DNA from 3 places in the Pseudoalteromonas sp. SR43-2 genome. Region 1 is predicted to be linked to each of the others. Evidence: predicted binding sites of a transcription regulator. Region 1 holds the regulator's gene; each other region holds the start of a gene.

The links. Region 1 encodes LexA, which represses DNA repair genes until DNA is damaged. Its sites were predicted from a motif close to TACTGTATNNNNATACAGTA; they were not measured.
Region 2: the regulator LexA is predicted to act here: its motif matches at 3,370-3,389, upstream of ruvC (crossover junction endodeoxyribonuclease RuvC).
Region 3: the regulator LexA is predicted to act here: its motif matches at 3,196-3,215, upstream of dinB (DNA polymerase IV).

What each region holds. Positions count from the first base shown of each region.
Region 1 covers NZ_JACJED010000020.1:12,585-18,411, reverse strand. Annotated here, with positions in the region: gene ctaD (cytochrome c oxidase subunit I) at 1-1,453, opposite strand, end outside; gene coxB (cytochrome c oxidase subunit II) at 1,453-2,595, opposite strand; gene lexA (transcriptional repressor LexA) at 3,080-3,697, opposite strand; gene H5120_RS15680 (PaaI family thioesterase) at 3,865-4,305, shown strand; gene H5120_RS15675 (hypothetical protein) at 4,306-4,686, opposite strand; gene H5120_RS15670 (hypothetical protein) at 5,000-5,725, shown strand; gene H5120_RS15665 (chaperone modulator CbpM) at 5,788-5,827, opposite strand, start outside.
Region 2 covers NZ_JACJED010000027.1:47,072-52,898, reverse strand. Annotated here, with positions in the region: gene tolQ (protein TolQ) at 1-198, opposite strand, end outside; gene ruvB (Holliday junction branch migration DNA helicase RuvB) at 1,162-2,169, opposite strand; gene ruvA (Holliday junction branch migration protein RuvA) at 2,177-2,794, opposite strand; gene ruvC (crossover junction endodeoxyribonuclease RuvC) at 2,797-3,321, opposite strand; gene H5120_RS18570 (ABC transporter permease) at 3,451-5,827, opposite strand, start outside.
Region 3 covers NZ_JACJED010000001.1:212,788-218,614, reverse strand. Annotated here, with positions in the region: gene H5120_RS01085 (methyl-accepting chemotaxis protein) at 1-409, shown strand, start outside; gene H5120_RS01080 (leucyl aminopeptidase family protein) at 481-2,001, opposite strand; gene dinB (DNA polymerase IV) at 2,131-3,183, opposite strand; gene H5120_RS01070 (thioesterase family protein) at 3,912-4,340, shown strand; gene H5120_RS01065 (aldo/keto reductase) at 4,359-5,411, shown strand; gene H5120_RS01060 (ABC transporter substrate-binding protein) at 5,528-5,827, shown strand, end outside.

The DNA of each region.
Region 1 (5,827 bases):
ACAACAATTGCGATAAACCAAAGGCAAACCCACCAATACTTATGATTGCGTTAAAGTCGGCAAATTGAAGAGCGTAATCGGGAATTCGACGCGGCATACCGGCAAGCCCCACAAAATGCATAGGAAAAAACAGTACGTTCACACTCACCAGCGATAGCCAAAAATGCCATTTAGCTAACGTGATATTAAACATGTTGCCTGTCCATTTGGGCAGCCAGTAATAAGCCCCTGCCATTATCGAAAATACAGCCCCTGTTACTAATACATAATGAAAGTGCGCCACTACAAAATAAGTATCGTGATATTGAAAATCAGCAGGTGTAATTGCCAGCATCAATCCCGAAAAACCACCCAAGGTAAACAGCAAAATAAACGCAATACTAAAAAGCATTGGCACCTCAAAAGTTATTGAGCCTTTCCACATTGTGGCAACCCAATTAAATACTTTTACTCCTGTAGGTACCGATATAAGCATGGTCGCGTACATAAAAAACAACTCGCCAGCGACCGGCATCCCAGTGGTAAACATATGATGAGCCCATACAATAAAGCTCAATAGTGCTATGGAGGATGTGGCGTATACCATTGAGGCATAGCCAAAAAGTTTTTTACGAGAAAAGGTAGGTACTATTGTAGATATAATGCCAAAGGCAGGAAGAATCATAATGTATACTTCAGGGTGACCAAAAAACCAAAAAATGTGTTGGAACATCACCGGGTCGCCACCGCCTGCGGCATCAAAAAAGCTCGTCGCAAAGTACTTATCGGTAAGTACCATAGTGACAGCCCCTGCAAGTACTGGCATTACGGCTATTAATAAAAAGGCAGTAATTAACCACGTCCATACAAATAAGGGCAACTTCATCCATGTCATGCCGGGGGCACGTAAGTTCACTATGGTTACAATCACATTGATTGCGCCCATTATTGAGCTAATCCCCATAATATGTACGGCAAATACAAACAATGCAGTATTATCATTACTGTATGTTGTAGACAGTGGTGCATAAAAAGTCCAGCCAAATGCAGGGCCCCCACCAGGCATAAATAACGATGCCAATAGGATTAAAAACGCAAACGGTAAAATCCAAAAGCTCCAGTTATTCATTCTTGGCAATGCCATATCTGGCGCGCCAATCATGAGTGGTATCATCCAGTTAGCAAGGCCTGTAAAGGCGGGCATAACCGCACCAAACACCATAATTAAACCATGCACTGTGGTCATTTGATTAAAAAAGTGAGGGTCGACCAACTGTAAACCTGGTTGAAATAATTCAGCCCTGATCACCATGGCCATTCCACCACCAATTAAGAACATGGTCAGCGAAAAAATTAAATATAAACTACCTATATCTTTATGATTAGTTGTGTAAAGCCAGCGTTTAAAACCTTTAGCTGGGTGATGAGCATGATGAGCTTCATTGGCGTTAGATTGTTCTACTATGCTACTCATTAGTTCGCCTCCACTTTGGCATCAAGAGCTGCCTGTATTTGACTCGGTTGAATAACATCACCCGTATCATTACCCCACGCATTACGTTTATAAGTAATAACCGCAGCTAATTGCTTTATAGATAACTGTTTGGCAAATGCTTGCATTGCCGTACCGGGTCGTCCATGGATAACTACATCAATGTGATCTTTTATATCGCCAAGCACTATCGGGCTGCCTTTAAGTGCAGGAAATACACCCGGTAACCCCATGCCTGTAGGTTGATGACATGCAGCACAATTAGCCATATATACTTGTTCGCCTAAAGTCATTAACTCTTCTTTTGGGAGGGTTTTATCAAGTAATGCGGCATCTGCTAATGCTGCTTTTTGTTTAGCCTGCTTTGCATCTGCAAGCCATGTTTTAAAATCAGCTTCAGATTTAGCGACCACCACAACGGGCATAAAGCCATGGTCTTTACCACACAACTCAGCACATTGGCCTCGGTAAGTACCTTCTTCGTTTATGTTCGTCCATGTTTCATTTATAAAGCCGGGGTTCGCATCTTTTTTAACTGCAAAATCAGGTACCCACCAAGAGTGAATAACATCATCAGAAGTCATTAAAAATCGTACTTTTTGATTTATTGGCAGTACAAGAGGCTTATCAACCTCAAGTAAGTAGTTAGGGTTTTTATCTGCAAGATTCGCTATTTCATCTTGCGGGGTAGATAAAATAGAGTAGAACTCTACATCTTCGCCCATATATTCATAATGCCATTTCCATTGCGAACCCGTAATTTTAATAGTGAGATCAGCTTTGCTGGCATCTTCCATTGCAATTAAGGTTTTAGTGGCTGGTACTGCCATAGCAATTAAAATAACAAACGGAATTGCAGTCCAAAGTATTTCTACTTTAGTGCTTTCGTGAAATTGGGCAGGTACAGCCCCTTTAGATTTACGGTGATGAATAAGTGCCCAAAACATAATTGCGAACACTATCACCCCAATCACACAACATATTATAAATATGGTCATGTGCAGCTGATATACATTATTGCTTATATCGGTTACGCCTTTGCGCATATTGTATTGGCTGTTAGCCAAAACTGGGTGCGAAAAAACACATAATATAAGCCACAAGGTAGAGGTCAGTTTACCCATGTGACGGCTCCTTTGATGCTATTGCGAATGCAAAGCGAAGAGGCATACGGCTTAAACGCCAATTCGTTATTTTTATTTTTTTAGCCAATCTTATTTAATATTGATTGGTTTTGCTGCGCCAACAACGAGTTTGTGTATATTGTGTGTTCTCAAAACTAAAAAGCTGTGAGTTATTATTAGCTCAGCACATTAACAATTAGCTAAAAAACGAACAACAAGCAAGTTTTAGTATAAAAAACAATCAGGTGATATTGAATAATTAATAAAAAATCGGTAATCAACTGGGCAACAGGAAGTTCAAAATATGAGCAAAACAAAGGGGTTTAACGCATTCGGAGGGGGAAAATATAAGTGCAAAAAAGTTTACAGCTTAAATAGTCAGTGGGCTGTTTACGCCCTATTTTTTAGTACAAATTTTAAAACAAAAATGCGTACTAATTAGTACGCATTTATAAAACTGCTTATTTAAAAGCTATTTTTAAAGTCACATCCAATCAGCGTTTCTTATAACGCCAACGGCTAAGCCTTCAATATTAAAAGACTCATTCTCAAGATCTACTTCAATAGAGTCAAAATCGTCGTTTTCAGCATGAAGTAATACTTTACGACCCGCTTTCTCAAGACGTTTTACAGTTACGTCTTCGTCTAGGCGAGCAACAACAACTTGTCCATTTTCAGCGGTTTGAGTACGATGTACAGCAAGTAAATCACCATCCATAATACCAATATCTTTCATGCTCATACCGTTAACGCGTAGTAAAAAATCTGCAGCCGGTTTAAACATTAATGGATCGATTTTACAGTGACTTTCAACGTGCTCTTGCGCCAAAATAGGTGAACCAGCAGCAACACGCCCTATAAGCGGTAAACCTAATTGTTCTGGCTCTTCTTCTTCAATTAATTGAATACCACGGCTTGCACCTGGTTTCATTTTAATTGCGCCTTTTTTAGCAAGTGCTTTTAAATGTTCTTCAGCAGCATTGGCACTTTTAAAACCTAATGTTTGCGCTATTTCAGCACGTGTAGGAGGCATACCAGTGTCTTTAATAAAAACTTTAATTAGTTCGAGTATTTGAGCTTGGCGGTTCGTTAATGGTCGCATACAACTGGTTTTCCATACAGTACATTTAACTGTGAGTATATACAGTTAAATAAAAATCGCAAATTTAAATTAAGCCTTAAAATAGCTAAAGTAATTTCACTTGTGTACATTTTAGGGATATAACTAAAGCTAAGTTTATAAATGATTAAAAATGCAAAGGAGACATTATGAGTATTTGGTACCAGCCCATCACCTTAGAGCTGTGCAAGCAGTTAGAGCAAGGCGTTAATGGCCAAGGAACATTAATGAAAACTATGGGGATAGAAGTCACAGAAATTGGCGATGATTATTTGGTTGCCACAATGCCGGCAATTCCTGAGCATCATAACCCAATGGGCATGGTTCACGGCGGTGCTAACGTTGTACTTGCCGAAACAGTTGCCAGCTATGCCGCTAACTTTGTTGTCGATTTTACAAAATTTTACTGCGTGGGGCAGGAGATTAGCGCAAGTCATTTAAAAGCATCTCGCAACGGCACTTTAACAGCAACGGCAAGAGCATTTCATATAGGTAAACGTAGTTCAGTGTGGGAAATAAAAATTACAAATAGCCGCAATGAGCTGTGCTGCGTATCAAAAATGACCGCAGCAGTCGTAGAGCGAAGATAGTTACTTTTCGATTGGGTAAATAGTAATTTCCATACCCGCACCAATCGCAGATATACGCAATAATGTATCTGCATCTAAGGCTTGATTAAAGCACTTAGGAGAAGTCCCTGATTCAAAACCAATATCAAACGTTCTACGTGAACAGCTTAACCATTGCTTTAGCGCGTTACGCGAACACGATTCAATAAGCTCACATATATGGTTTATGGCTTTATCAGGTGTGCTCACCTCACCTGTAGCTTCAATACGCGCTAGTTGACGGTATTCGTCTTTGTCATAATGTAAAATCGTCGCGACTTTTTTCAAGTCCGCCACTAGCAAACTAATATCTTGCTTTGATTCAAGCTCAAGATCTACATTTAAAAATTGAATTTCCGACATCGTTTCGTATTTATCCTCTAATAATTTCATTGCAAACTTTAACGCAGTTTTACCGTTATACCAAATCAACTATGCTCTATTAACCACTTTATATGGATATTTCGCAGCTTTTAAGTATTTTTTAGCATTTAAAGCTAGCTGGATATCAAACATCTAGCTCAATTAAACAGATAAGTCATGTTAGGAATTTAAGTGTAATCTTTTTTATTTTTAAATGATTACAGTAAGCTATAGTTTAAACTGCGACAAAATGTCGCAGTAACTTATCCCATTAATGTAATAAACTAGCCTCTAAAAATAATAAGACTAAAACATGAATAAAAAAATATTTAAACATGCTCGCAAGTTACATAAATGGTTAGGTTATTTATTAGCATTACAAATTTTAGCATGGTTACTAGGTGGTTTAATTATGAGTGCAATCCCTCTTGATAAAGTTCATGGGGAGCATCTTGCAACACGTACTCTTAATAACCCATTTACGCAGGCTGATTATGTTGCCTCCCTTGACGATATTGCCTCTCAGGTGGTTAATCCAACACAAATAATTTTTGAGAACTTCTTAACTACACCACTTATTACTGTCTTTAGTAATAACGAGCAGCAAAGCTTCAATGGCATAACAGGCCGACCATTTGAGCCGCCAACTAAAATACAAATTACCGCAAATGCTAAAGCACACTTACTTATTGACGCTCAAGTAACAAGCGCTGTACTACTAAAGCAAGGTACGCGGGAAGTCGGATATAAAACCAATGTATGGCAGGTCCAATTTGACGACACATTTAACACAACACTGTACTTGTCAGAAAATAACGGCAAAGTTGTCACCGTTCGCAGCACGCTATGGCGAATATTCGACTTTTTTTGGATGTTACATATTATGGATTACGATGAGCGAGAGAATTTTAATAATCCACTGCTTATTAGCTTTTCAGCAACCAGTGTACTTTTTTGTTTAAGTGGAATATTACTACTTATACAAAATATACGACTAAAACGATTTATCCGAATTAAAAATAAGAATAAATCAAAGTAGTCATATTGGTTTTTGAGAGCTAGCGCCCACTTATCAAAGAGTAAATAAGCCTAGGGCTTATTTTATTCCAAGTGCTTAAATCGACTCAAATGTCGCTTTAAC
Region 2 (5,827 bases), on a different contig from region 1:
TAATTTGCTTAAATCAATACCCGACCAAAACTTTTGCTCAAATTTCTTAGCATTTATTAGCGCATCCGATATTGCTTTTTTACGTTGAAATATAATTGTCCACGACATTACAGACATGGCAACTAGCCCTAACATTACTAATTGAACAAGCAAACTTGCTTCTAAAATTAGATCTAAAAAATTAAGCCCTGATCCCACGTTAAACTCCTAAATAATTTCAAAATACGGCAAATTGGTTAATTTGTGTAAATATGACCGCTTACACGGCCAAAAGTTGCATCTAGTGTATCTAGTCCATTTCAAGCTGACAACGGTATTGCTATGAATAGGCAACAAAAAACGTTAAAAAACAACTTTAGCTGGCATTTCCCTTTGCCTCAGTATTTTATTTAAACTTTTAAACAAACTCGCTAACTATAAATATGCGTAAATATATACATGAAACGTCATAAAATGCGCCGTTTATTCAAAATAAGAGCATAAACACTCAAAACCTATAAGCCTCACCTGCACGTAATAGTAAAACTAATACCGAGCTATAACGAAATAAATTACTTAAGTTATAAATTTCATAAGCTTATAAATTTAACGATTAATTAACGCACAAGATTCAAACAACAATAAAATTCACTAAATTAGTTTTTCTAATCTGAAAATACAAATTTTCTAGTTTGAACAAAAAAGTAAACTTACGTATTATTCTCCCATACCGAGCTAGAGCACTGAATGAGATAGTTTCATTAAGCCAAGTTCTTAGTAATAGGATATTTTATCGTATTACATTGTTTTACTCTTTCTGGATAAAACCAAATTTAGTAAAACGTAGTTCCCCTGGATTACTTCCTTCAACTTGTTGTTTGCCCGCATTTTTTGCGGGCTTTTTTTTGCCTGCAATTTAGTGCGCTACATATTTTATTTATAAACTAATAATTGCTCTACCTAATTTACAATAAGTAATTCGCTTACTAGTTTGAATGGTACGCAGGATAGCTTCGCGAGTCTTAACGCCCTGTGAATTAACAGTTAACTATAAAGCGTATTTGTATTTTGAAATAACATTTTCAACAGAGTGTTGAGGTTTTGAGTATAATAATTTGAAACAAAGGGATACTGAGACAATTACCTGCTGCGCAATAAACCACAGCAAGTAAAGTATATAGGCTAGTCTTTTTTAGGAAGTAAACCAAAGTGATGGTATGCACTGTCAGACACTATGCGCCCACGTGGTGTACGCTGAATAAATCCTTGCTGGATTAAAAATGGCTCTATTACATCTTCTATTGTTTCGCGCTCTTCACCAATAGCAGCCGCTACATTGTCGAGCCCTACTGGGCCGCCCATAAATTTTTCGATTATGGCGAGTAAATATTTGCGGTCCATATAATCAAAACCACTTTTATCTACGTCAATCATATCAAGGGCTTGCTTAGCTACATCGGCGTTTACTGTGCCGTCAGATTTTACTTGAGTGTAATCGCGTACACGGCGCAATAAGCGGTTTGCAATACGTGGTGTGCCGCGCGAGCGCTGGGCGATTTCGGTAGCGCCATCGTCACACATTTCTAAACCAAGATAATGTGCTGAACGCCCTACTATGTGCGATAAATCTTCTACAGAATAAAACTCTAATCGCTGCACAATTCCAAAACGGTCACGCAGTGGCGATGTAAGCGAGCCTGCTCGTGTGGTTGCACCAATGAGTGTAAATGCAGGTAAGTCTAATTTAATAGAACGCGCAGCTGGGCCTTCACCAATCATTATATCAAGCTGGTAGTCTTCCATTGCGGGATACAGTATTTCTTCAACTTGCGGGCTTAGCCTGTGTATTTCATCAATAAACAGCACGTCGCCCTCTTCTAAATTAGTAAGTAGAGCAGCTAAATCGCCTGCTTTTTCAAGTACAGGGCCTGATGTTGTTTTAATACTTACGTGTAACTCATTGGCTACAATATTTGCAAGCGTGGTTTTACCAAGCCCAGGTGGGCCAAATATTAATAAATGATCGAGCGCTTCACCACGGGTTCGCGCAGCTTCAATAAAAATTTCCATTTGCTGCTTAACATGAGGCTGGCCTCTGTAGTCGGCTAAAAGTTTTGGTCTTATTGCACGATCTATAGAGTCTTCATTTGTTTTTTCAGTCGCATCAATTAAGCGATCCGCTTCAATCATGGGTTACTCACAACATAGATTTTAAAGATTCTCTAATAAGAACCTCAGTAGACATATCGGGTTTACTTATCGATTTTACTGCTTTTTGAGCTTGTGGCAATTTATAACCTAATGCAAGCAGTGCCGATACGGCATCATCCGCTGCATTATTAGCAATTGTCGCATCGCTCAATGGCTCTATTACTGCGCTGTCGCTAAATGGCGTAAATAAATCATTGCCCCAATCTTTTAGTCTGTCTTTCATTTCGAGTACTAAACGCTCGGCTGTTTTTTTACCTACACCGGGTAATTTAACAAGCGATGTTGAGTCTTCGTTATTTACACAACTTACAAATTGTTTTGCCGACATGCCCGATAAAATAGCTAAGCCAAGTTTTGGCCCTACGCCATTTGCTTTTAATAGCTCTCTAAACAAGGCACGTTCAACTTTATTATTAAAACCAAATAATAGCTGAGCATCTTCACGCACTACAAAGTGAGTGTAAACAATCGCATTTTCACCAATTTTTGGTAAATCGTAAAAACAGGTCATCGGCATTTGTACTTCGTAACCTACACCACTTACTTCGAGTAATATTTCTGGTGGCTGTTTTTCGACTAAAATACCATTTAAGCGGCCTATCATAATTATTTCCTTAAACGTCCTCTAACGGTTTTGCTTGCGCTGCCCGCTAGTTTAATTAAATTTTGTTCTGAGTGGGCGTGGCAAATCGCAATAGCGAGTGCATCAGCTGCATCGGACTGTGGCGTACCGGGTAATTTTAAAATATTTTTTACCATGTGTTGCACTTGTGTTTTATCTGCGCCACCGTTGCCTACTACTGCTTGCTTAATTTGCCTAGCTGAGTATTCAAATACGGGTAAGTCGGCCATTGCAGCGCCAACAATCGCAGCGCCTCTAGCTTGGCCTAGTTTTAAAGCTGAATCGGGGTTGTGCGCCATAAATACTTTTTCAATGGCAAAGGTTTCTGGCGAAAACTGCTCAATAAGCTGTGTAATGCCTTGGTAGATCATTTTAAGCCTAACCGGAAAAGGATGATCGGCTAACTTTATACAGCCACTGCCTAAGTATGTAAATTTAGAACCTTGATGGGCAACAACACCATATCCGGTCAAACGTGAACCAGGATCGATCCCTAAAATGATGGCCAAACAGCGCTCCATTGTTATTATTTTTAAATTACGCTAATAATGCCAGAGCACTGTATAAATTACCAGTACAAAGAAAAACAAAAATGCCCACGTACTAGGTGGGCATTTACAGAGCATGTTAGTTTAAGCTTACCCTAGGGCACGCACTAATCCTTGGGTGTTTTGTTTAAGTGTTCGGGCAATCATTAAATAGCCTAAACCTGCCACAAATACGCCGCCAGCTACCGGACCTATAATCCATATATGCGGGTGTAACTTACCTGCTAAATCAAACATTTGTTGCTGCACAATTAAAAGCGCTATATCACTAAAAAATGCGGCAACTAAGCCAGCTAAACCGCCGAGTAATAAAAACTCGTACAAGGTCGCGTTTTTAATTAATCGGCTTTTAGCGCCAAGCGTTCGCAGTATTACAATTTCTTGCATGCGCTCACCTAAACTAGCTTGCACTTGCGATATAAGTACAAGCGCGCCACACAGCACAACAATGGCAAGTACAAAGCCAATGGCGAGCGATACTTGCGAAATAGTTGTTTGTATTTGCTTAACAAAGTTATCAATATCAATGGCTGTAATAGTAGGGTAAGTACGCAATAACTGGCTAAAGTCACGCTTTTGATCTGGGTTTATACGTACCGACGAAATATACGTCGCCGGAAAATCTGCAAGTACATCAGGGCTTAAAATAATAAAAAAGTTAGGTTTAAGCGTGGCCCAATTTACTTTGCGCACACTGGTGATTTTAGCGTCGAACGACTGCGAACCAATTAAAAATGTAAGCGTATCGCCTATCTCAACATCTAAACGCTCAAGCATCGACTCCTCTACTGAAGCCTCAGCCATCGCATTTTCACCAAACCACGTGCCTTGTGTTACTTCATTTTGATCAGGCACATCTTTAAGCCATGTAAGATTTAGCTCACGACCAATACCTGCACGTGCTTCTTCGTCTTTTTTCTCGTTGTCTTGCAGCGATACAGAACGCGCTACCAACTCGCCGTTTACCGCATTTACGCGCCCACGAATAGTTGGATAAAACTCTGATACCTGAATATCTTTTTGAGCTAAATATTCATTAATTGGCTCAAGCTCATTTTGCGTAATATTAACCAAAAACGCATTAGGCGCGTCGCTTGGAAGTTGCGACTGCCAATCAGATATCATGTCGTTTTTAAGCACCACTAAAAACAGCAGTAATTTAATCGCTAACGAAAAACTAATTAACTGTACCGCGTTCACATTTGCACGCTTTTGAATAGACGCAATTGCAAGCGACCAACTATTACCTGGCTTTAATCCTAGTCTTCGACCACCACCAAATATTAATTTAGATACTAAAAACAGCACACCAATTAGCGCAAGTGTTGATATAAACAAAATTAGCGTTATTTTTATGTTGTTACTAAATAACCACATTAATAAAAACACAGTTAGCGCACTCATACCTAAATGCACACGACTTACCGCCAACTTGTCGCCTAAGTTACGGCGCAGTACTCTAAGCGGTGGAATATCAAATAAATCAAACAATGGTTTAATAGAAAACATAACAGCACAAATTACGCCAGTGCTTATAGCCACCAGCCAAGGTTTAAAGCCACCTAAAGGCAGCTCTGTGCCCATACTTTTTGATAAGTAACTTGTTGCTATTTCTTGCAAACCATAACCAATTAACAGCCCAATACTTACCGCCATTGCACATACAAGCAATAAATGGAGCATGTATATTTTGCGGATTATTGAACGGCTACCGCCTAGCGTTTTCATCATCGCTACTGGATCGTATTGGCGTTCACAATAACGTTTTGCTGAAACAGCTATAGCCACTGCAGCCAAAATAATGCCTAGTAAACCAGCAAGTAATAAAAAGCTCTCTGCGCGGTTTAAGCTGTTTGAAATGGGTGATTGGCGGTCTTTAACGCCATACCATTGTTGGTTTTCTTTCATTTGTGGTTTAAGCCACTCATAAAAACTATTTATGTCAGCCTCACTACCTGCATAAAGTTGGCGGTAATAAACACGACTACCCGGCTGCACAACTTCAGTTTTTGCCACATCGTCAATATTAATAAGCACACGACGGCTACTCGAAAATACATTAAATGGCGCGTCTGGCTCTTCTACAATAACTTTTGAAACATTAAATAATGCCGCGCCAAGCTCTACTTGCGCGCCTATATCAATATTTAAACTGTAAAATACCGATTCACTTAGCCACACATCACCCGGCGTTGGCCCGCTATTAGCAACTTTAGTTTCACCGGTTAGTGTATCTTTAACTTTTAACTGCCCTTTTAGCGGGTACGCATTAGATGCCGCTTTTACTGAGCTAAACTGCATTTCATCATCGGCAAACAACATAGTGTCGAAGTACACCATTTGCGCCGTTTTTAAATTTTGGCTCTGTGCTTGAGTAATAAAAGCGGTGTCCAGAACATGGTCGCTTGCAAGTACACGGTCTGCTGCAATAAAAGCACTGCTTTTTTGCGCAATACTTTGCCCTATT
Region 3 (5,827 bases), on a different contig from region 1:
TGTTGTTGCTGATGAAGTAAGAACATTGGCCAGTCGTACAGGGCAAAGTACTGACGAAATTCAAACCATGATCACTAAACTACAAGAAGGTGCAAAAGCAGCAGTAGAAGCAGTTAAATCAAGCCAAGCACTTTCAGTTTCTACTGTAGAGCAGGCGTCATCAGCCAATACTTCACTTAATGAAATAGAACGACTTGTTTCAATTATTACCGAAATGAACAGCCAAATAGCACGTGCCACAGAGCAACAAACGCAAGCTGCCGACGAGGTTAATTTGCGTATAAATGAGCTATCTCAATCAACTGAGCAATCATTAAATAATACTAAGCAGCTTACCGATGCCAGTGATAATCTCAAACAAAGTAGCGAAGGTCTTTCGAGCGTAGTTAATCGTTTTAAATTAGATTAATCGATAGCGTTCTCATAAAATGCAAAAGCCCTGAATTAACAGGGCTTTTTTATTACATGTAAGTTTTTAGCTTACAAACAATAACGTGCAAACAAGCTCGTTACTGATGCAGCTGTTGGCTTACCATGCTGCCAATCACCGCCTTCAACACCGCTACCTGCTATATCCATATGAACATAAGGTAGAGGCTGTGCAGAGTCATTACCGTGCTTATCAAGCCCACCAACAATAGCCATAAACGCCATAGGGAACTGATGTCCACGAGCAGTAACGGCAGATGCTGCGTTATTGCTAGATAAAACATCGTCAGCTAGCGTACGTGGTTTAATAAAGTCGTAGTCTTCACGGCGTGAACGCGATACTTCAGCGCCATCGGCCCACAAATCTCCAAGGTCAGCTATTTGACGTGAGACACCAGCACTACGAGCTGGACCATTTTCAACATACGCACCGTAAGGACCCATTGCACGTGCCGCATGACCCGTTAATGTAGCAACAGTAAACAGCGTTGGGTTAATCTCACCTTTAGCTAAATCTTTCATTTCGCTAAGCAGGTCGCCCATTGCTAAACGCCCTTCTGCATCGGTATTACCAATACGTACACGAACACCTTCACGGCTAGTAATAATTTCATCTGGCACAAAACAATCTGAGCCAATAGAGTTACGAACAACAGCTAAGTACGATACCACTTTAACGCCTTTAGGCTGATAATCAGCAACGGCTTTCATAAAGCCCGCAACAGAAGCTGCGCCGCCTTTATCACGACTCATGCCTGCCATATGGCCGCCTACTTTTAAATCTGCACCGCCTGTATCGTATACAAGGCCCTTACCTACAAACATAAGTGTGCGAGTAATTTCTCCCTCTGGTACATATTCAAGCTTAACAACACGTGGGTGATGGCGCTCAACTGCATACGATGCGCGAGCAACAGTACTTAGCATTGGGTAGTTTTTATCAATAGCTGCAATATCATCAATTACGTCAACTGCAATGTTTGAGCCTTTAAACAATTCAACGCAGTAATCAGCAAAACGTGGGGGAGCCATACGCTCAGGTTCAGTGCCACACAGGTCACGCGCTGCATATTGGCCAGCTGCAATTGCATTAACAGCTTTAATAGTTTGCTCGCTTGCGCCAACTAAACCAATCTGTGTAATTGGTTCAATGCTTTCACCGTGATATTCACGCGCTTCTAATGGCTGCCATAAGGCTTGGCAAGCACCTAAATAAGCAACTTCTAAAGCATGCTGATAACGGCTATCGCCATTTAAATTTGTTAAAAATAATGCAGGGTTAACACTGCCCGACGCTTTTGCTTCGTTAATTGCTAATTTAGCAGCATCAAAATAACGACGCACGTCGTCGTAATCTCTATTTAACGGACCGGTTGGCGCAAGTACAACGCGCTTGTTTTCAATTACTAATAAAGTAACTTGCTTACCGATGCGAGAATCTACGTTTGCTTGAGCTAAAATAGCATCACGTAATGAGTTATTTGGTAACTGAGAAAAGTCATTACTAATAATAATAAGCGCATCATGAGATGTGCATTCAAGGCTTGCACTAACCGCTTGAGGGTATGCCATAAATAAGGTCCTGTTAGAAAACATAAGCCCCTATTATCGTCGATTTAAATATTGAAGACCAGCAAGGAGCGATGAGCTAATCACATAACCTGTCAATAAATGGCAACTTGAAGTTACAGGCTTTACAGCTTAATCGAGAATACTAAGTTGGAAGTTTTGCTCTGGTTCGTTTTTAATGCCAACGCCTATGCCAAGTAATCTTACAGGCTGCTGTAGCCCACGCTGGTAGGCCTTAGTAAGTAGTTGAACAAATATTTCTGTGTTGAGCTCGTGATATACCTGATCGGCTGAGGTCACTACAAAATTTGCAAACTTCACCTTAACACTCAATTTATTAATACGGTTTTGTAACTGCTGTTTATTTAGCCTTAAAACTAATTCCTCTAACAATCTTGGCAGCTCATCTAAGCACTCTTGCAAACTTGTTTTGTTGTACTCGTAGGTATGTTCAACACTCAGCGATTTTCTTATACGATCTGTGGATACTTTACCAACATACTCACCTGCACATTTTTGATAAAGCGACACACCAAAATTACCCACATGTTGCTGCATCCAATTAACGCCTTTTTCACGTACATCCTTGCCAGTATATAAGCCTTTTAAATTTAGCTTTTCGAGCGTTACTTTGCCCACTCCTGGAATTTTCCCCAGCGGTAATTGCGCTAAGAAGTCATCAACCTCATCAGGCAAAACGACAAATTGACCATTCGGTTTGTTTTCGTCACTGGCTATTTTGGCAATAAATTTAATCGGTGCAATACCTGCTGATGCAGTGAGCCCTGTAGCATTGTAAATATCGGCTCTTATTTGCTGTGCAATAAGTGTGGCACTGCCTTTACATGCGGTGCTGTCTGTTACATCTAGATAGGCTTCGTCTAAAGAAAGGGGTTCAATTAAGTCTGTGTAGCGGCTAAATACTTCACGTATTTGGTTTGAAGCTTCTTTGTATACAGCCATGCGCCCTGGGACAATAACTAAATCGGGGCATAATTGTTTAGCATGATAGTTCGACATAGCCGATCGCACGCCATACTCTCTAGCTATATAGTTAGCGGTTGAGAGCACGCCTCGTCGGCTATTGCCTCCAATAGCAAGCGGTACAGATGCAAGTTTTGGATTATCTCGCATTTCTACTGCTGCATAAAAGCAATCCATGTCTATGTGAATAAACTTTTTCATCACCACAATAATAACTGGTTATTTATACAGTCATTATTATAGAATCACATGCGATAAGCAAGCCTAGGGCCTGTTTATCTTTCGAGGTTAAATTTGCAGAAGTATGTTTGGTATTTAGGCAAGGCAGAGCCTATGTAGTGTGGTTATTCCCCATAAATAGGCGATAACGTAGCACAAATGCCAAACATACGCTGCCCGAAGGGTTCTGCCTAGGGCCAATGTACTCTTTGTTGCCTACATGGATGTAGGTAAGGGGCGTGAGCAGGACGCGGAAGCTTTGCTCGGTTTTTACTTAGCCCACTAGGTCACAAACCTCGCGCCGCGATTAAATAGCCCCTAGATTGAACAAATTTTAATCCTGAAAGGTCAACAGGCCCTAGTTAACGATTAAAAAAAGTGTTTATTGTCCTCCGCTCTCTTATAACCACGTAGCCAATACATAACCTCAAATAAAAATCCTGCCAACATTAAAATGATAGCGCCAGATTCATTCCCCATCGCGTAACAGGTAAAAGAGGCTATAAAAACCAAACAAGCTAAGGACCAATTAATTATATTCTGCATATTATTACCTTTGTGTGTGTTTTTATGTGTCTGTGTAATTTAACTGTAGACCTAAAATTAAACAGGTACAATCATCTTATAAAAAAAACATGCCATTAATTACCTTGAGCTCGTAACACCATGTTGATAATCTAAGTACTTTAAAAATCAAGGGCCAATAAATAATGCAAACGTTTAAAGATCAGCACCCTATTCATACCGATATCACCGTAGCATGGGCTGATATGGATGCGCTACAACACGTAAATAATGTAGTGTATTTACGTTACTTTGAAATAGCCCGAATCGACTTTTTAAATAAAATAAATCTGTTCGACACAATAAGCCCAAACGGTGTGGGCCCAGTAATAAGCGAAAATAACGTTCGCTATAAACGCCCAGTAACGTTTCCCGACACACTCACTGTAGGCGTTACAATTACAGATCTTAAAACAGATCGCTTTACCATGAACTACACCGTTTACAGCCATGCACAAAAAGCAATAACGACTACGGGTGCATCTAAAGTTGTAATGTTTGATTTTACTACAGGGCAAAAAGCCCCAATCTCCGAGCCTCTTTTATCGGCTTTAATCAGCCATGCTCAAAACTAATTTAGTTAAGGAATTTTTATGCAATACAACCCACTAGGTAGCAGTGGCGTAAACGTATCTCGAGTGTGCCTAGGGAGTATGACATGGGGTAAACAAAATACTCAAAGCGACGCTGATGAACAAATAGCCTACGCGCTAGCGCAAGGCGTAAACTTTATTGATACAGCCGAAATGTATGCTGTACCTCCTTCGCCAGAGACCTATGGTAAAACCGAGGAAATTATTGGCAATTGGCTATCGCGTAATCAGCAAAAGCGCAGCGATGTGGTACTAGCTACAAAAATTGCAGGCAATGGATTATCGTGGGTACGTGATGGCGGCAATATTACTCGCCAAACAGTAATAGAAGCCGTGGATGATTCACTTAAGCGACTTCAAACAGACTACATTGATTTATATCAACTACATTGGCCAAACCGCTCTACCCCTCACTTTGGCAGACAATGGCCCGGCACTCTTAAATTTACCGACGTAAATACACAAGAGCAGCAAGCTAGTATGCTTGATATTCTAGAAGGCCTTAATGAATGTGTTAAAGCAGGTAAAATTAAGCACTGCGGTTTATCTGACGATACGCCATGGGGTATAAGCCAGTTTTTAAGTTTGGCCAAAGAGCATAACTTACCGCGAATGGTATCTATTCAAAATGAGTTTAGCTTAGCGCACGCTAAAGACTGGCCGTATTTAATAGAACAATGTGTACACGAAGATATTGCCTACTTACCGTGGTCGCCTTTAGCAGCCGGTTTATTAACGGGTAAATATCTAAATGGAGCTCGCCCTGAAGGCTCTCGTTGGACCTTCATGCAGCGTAACGGTATTTTTAGAGATACACCCAATGCAGAGCAAGCAACTAAGCAGTATGTTGAGCTGGCTCATGCAAACAATATTACTCCAGCACAACTAGCCTTAGCATGGTGTAACCAAGTAGATGGCGTAACTTCTTCAATTATTGGGGCAACATCTATAGCTCAATTAAAGGAAGATATAGACGCATTTAGCATAACGCTAAACGACGAAATTCTTAGTGAGGTTAACACCATATTTAGAAACCATCCGATGCCTTATTAAGTATGTATGAGTTAAAAGCAGCCTTGAATGAGGTTGCTTTTAACTAAAATATTTGACCCTACTACAACCAACACTATACTTTTATTAAGTTTTCTTAATTCAACGAACACTTATCAATGCTGAAAAACGGATACTATGCATTTTGCTTATTAATTGTATTTAACGCGCACGCCGTTGAGCAAAAAGTACAGCCTCTAGAAGAAATTATTTGGCTGCAAAGTTACACGCCCCCTTTTCATATAGCTAAAAGTGAAAGCGCACCACAAGGCGGAATTTGCGACAACCTAACCGAGCAACTCATCAGAACTATAACTGATGTAAAACATACCCGCTTAATTGTTCCTCAGCAGCGTATAAATAAATATTTAAATGAAGGAAAAAATGTATGTTTTCCGTGTGTTATTTATAAAAAAAAT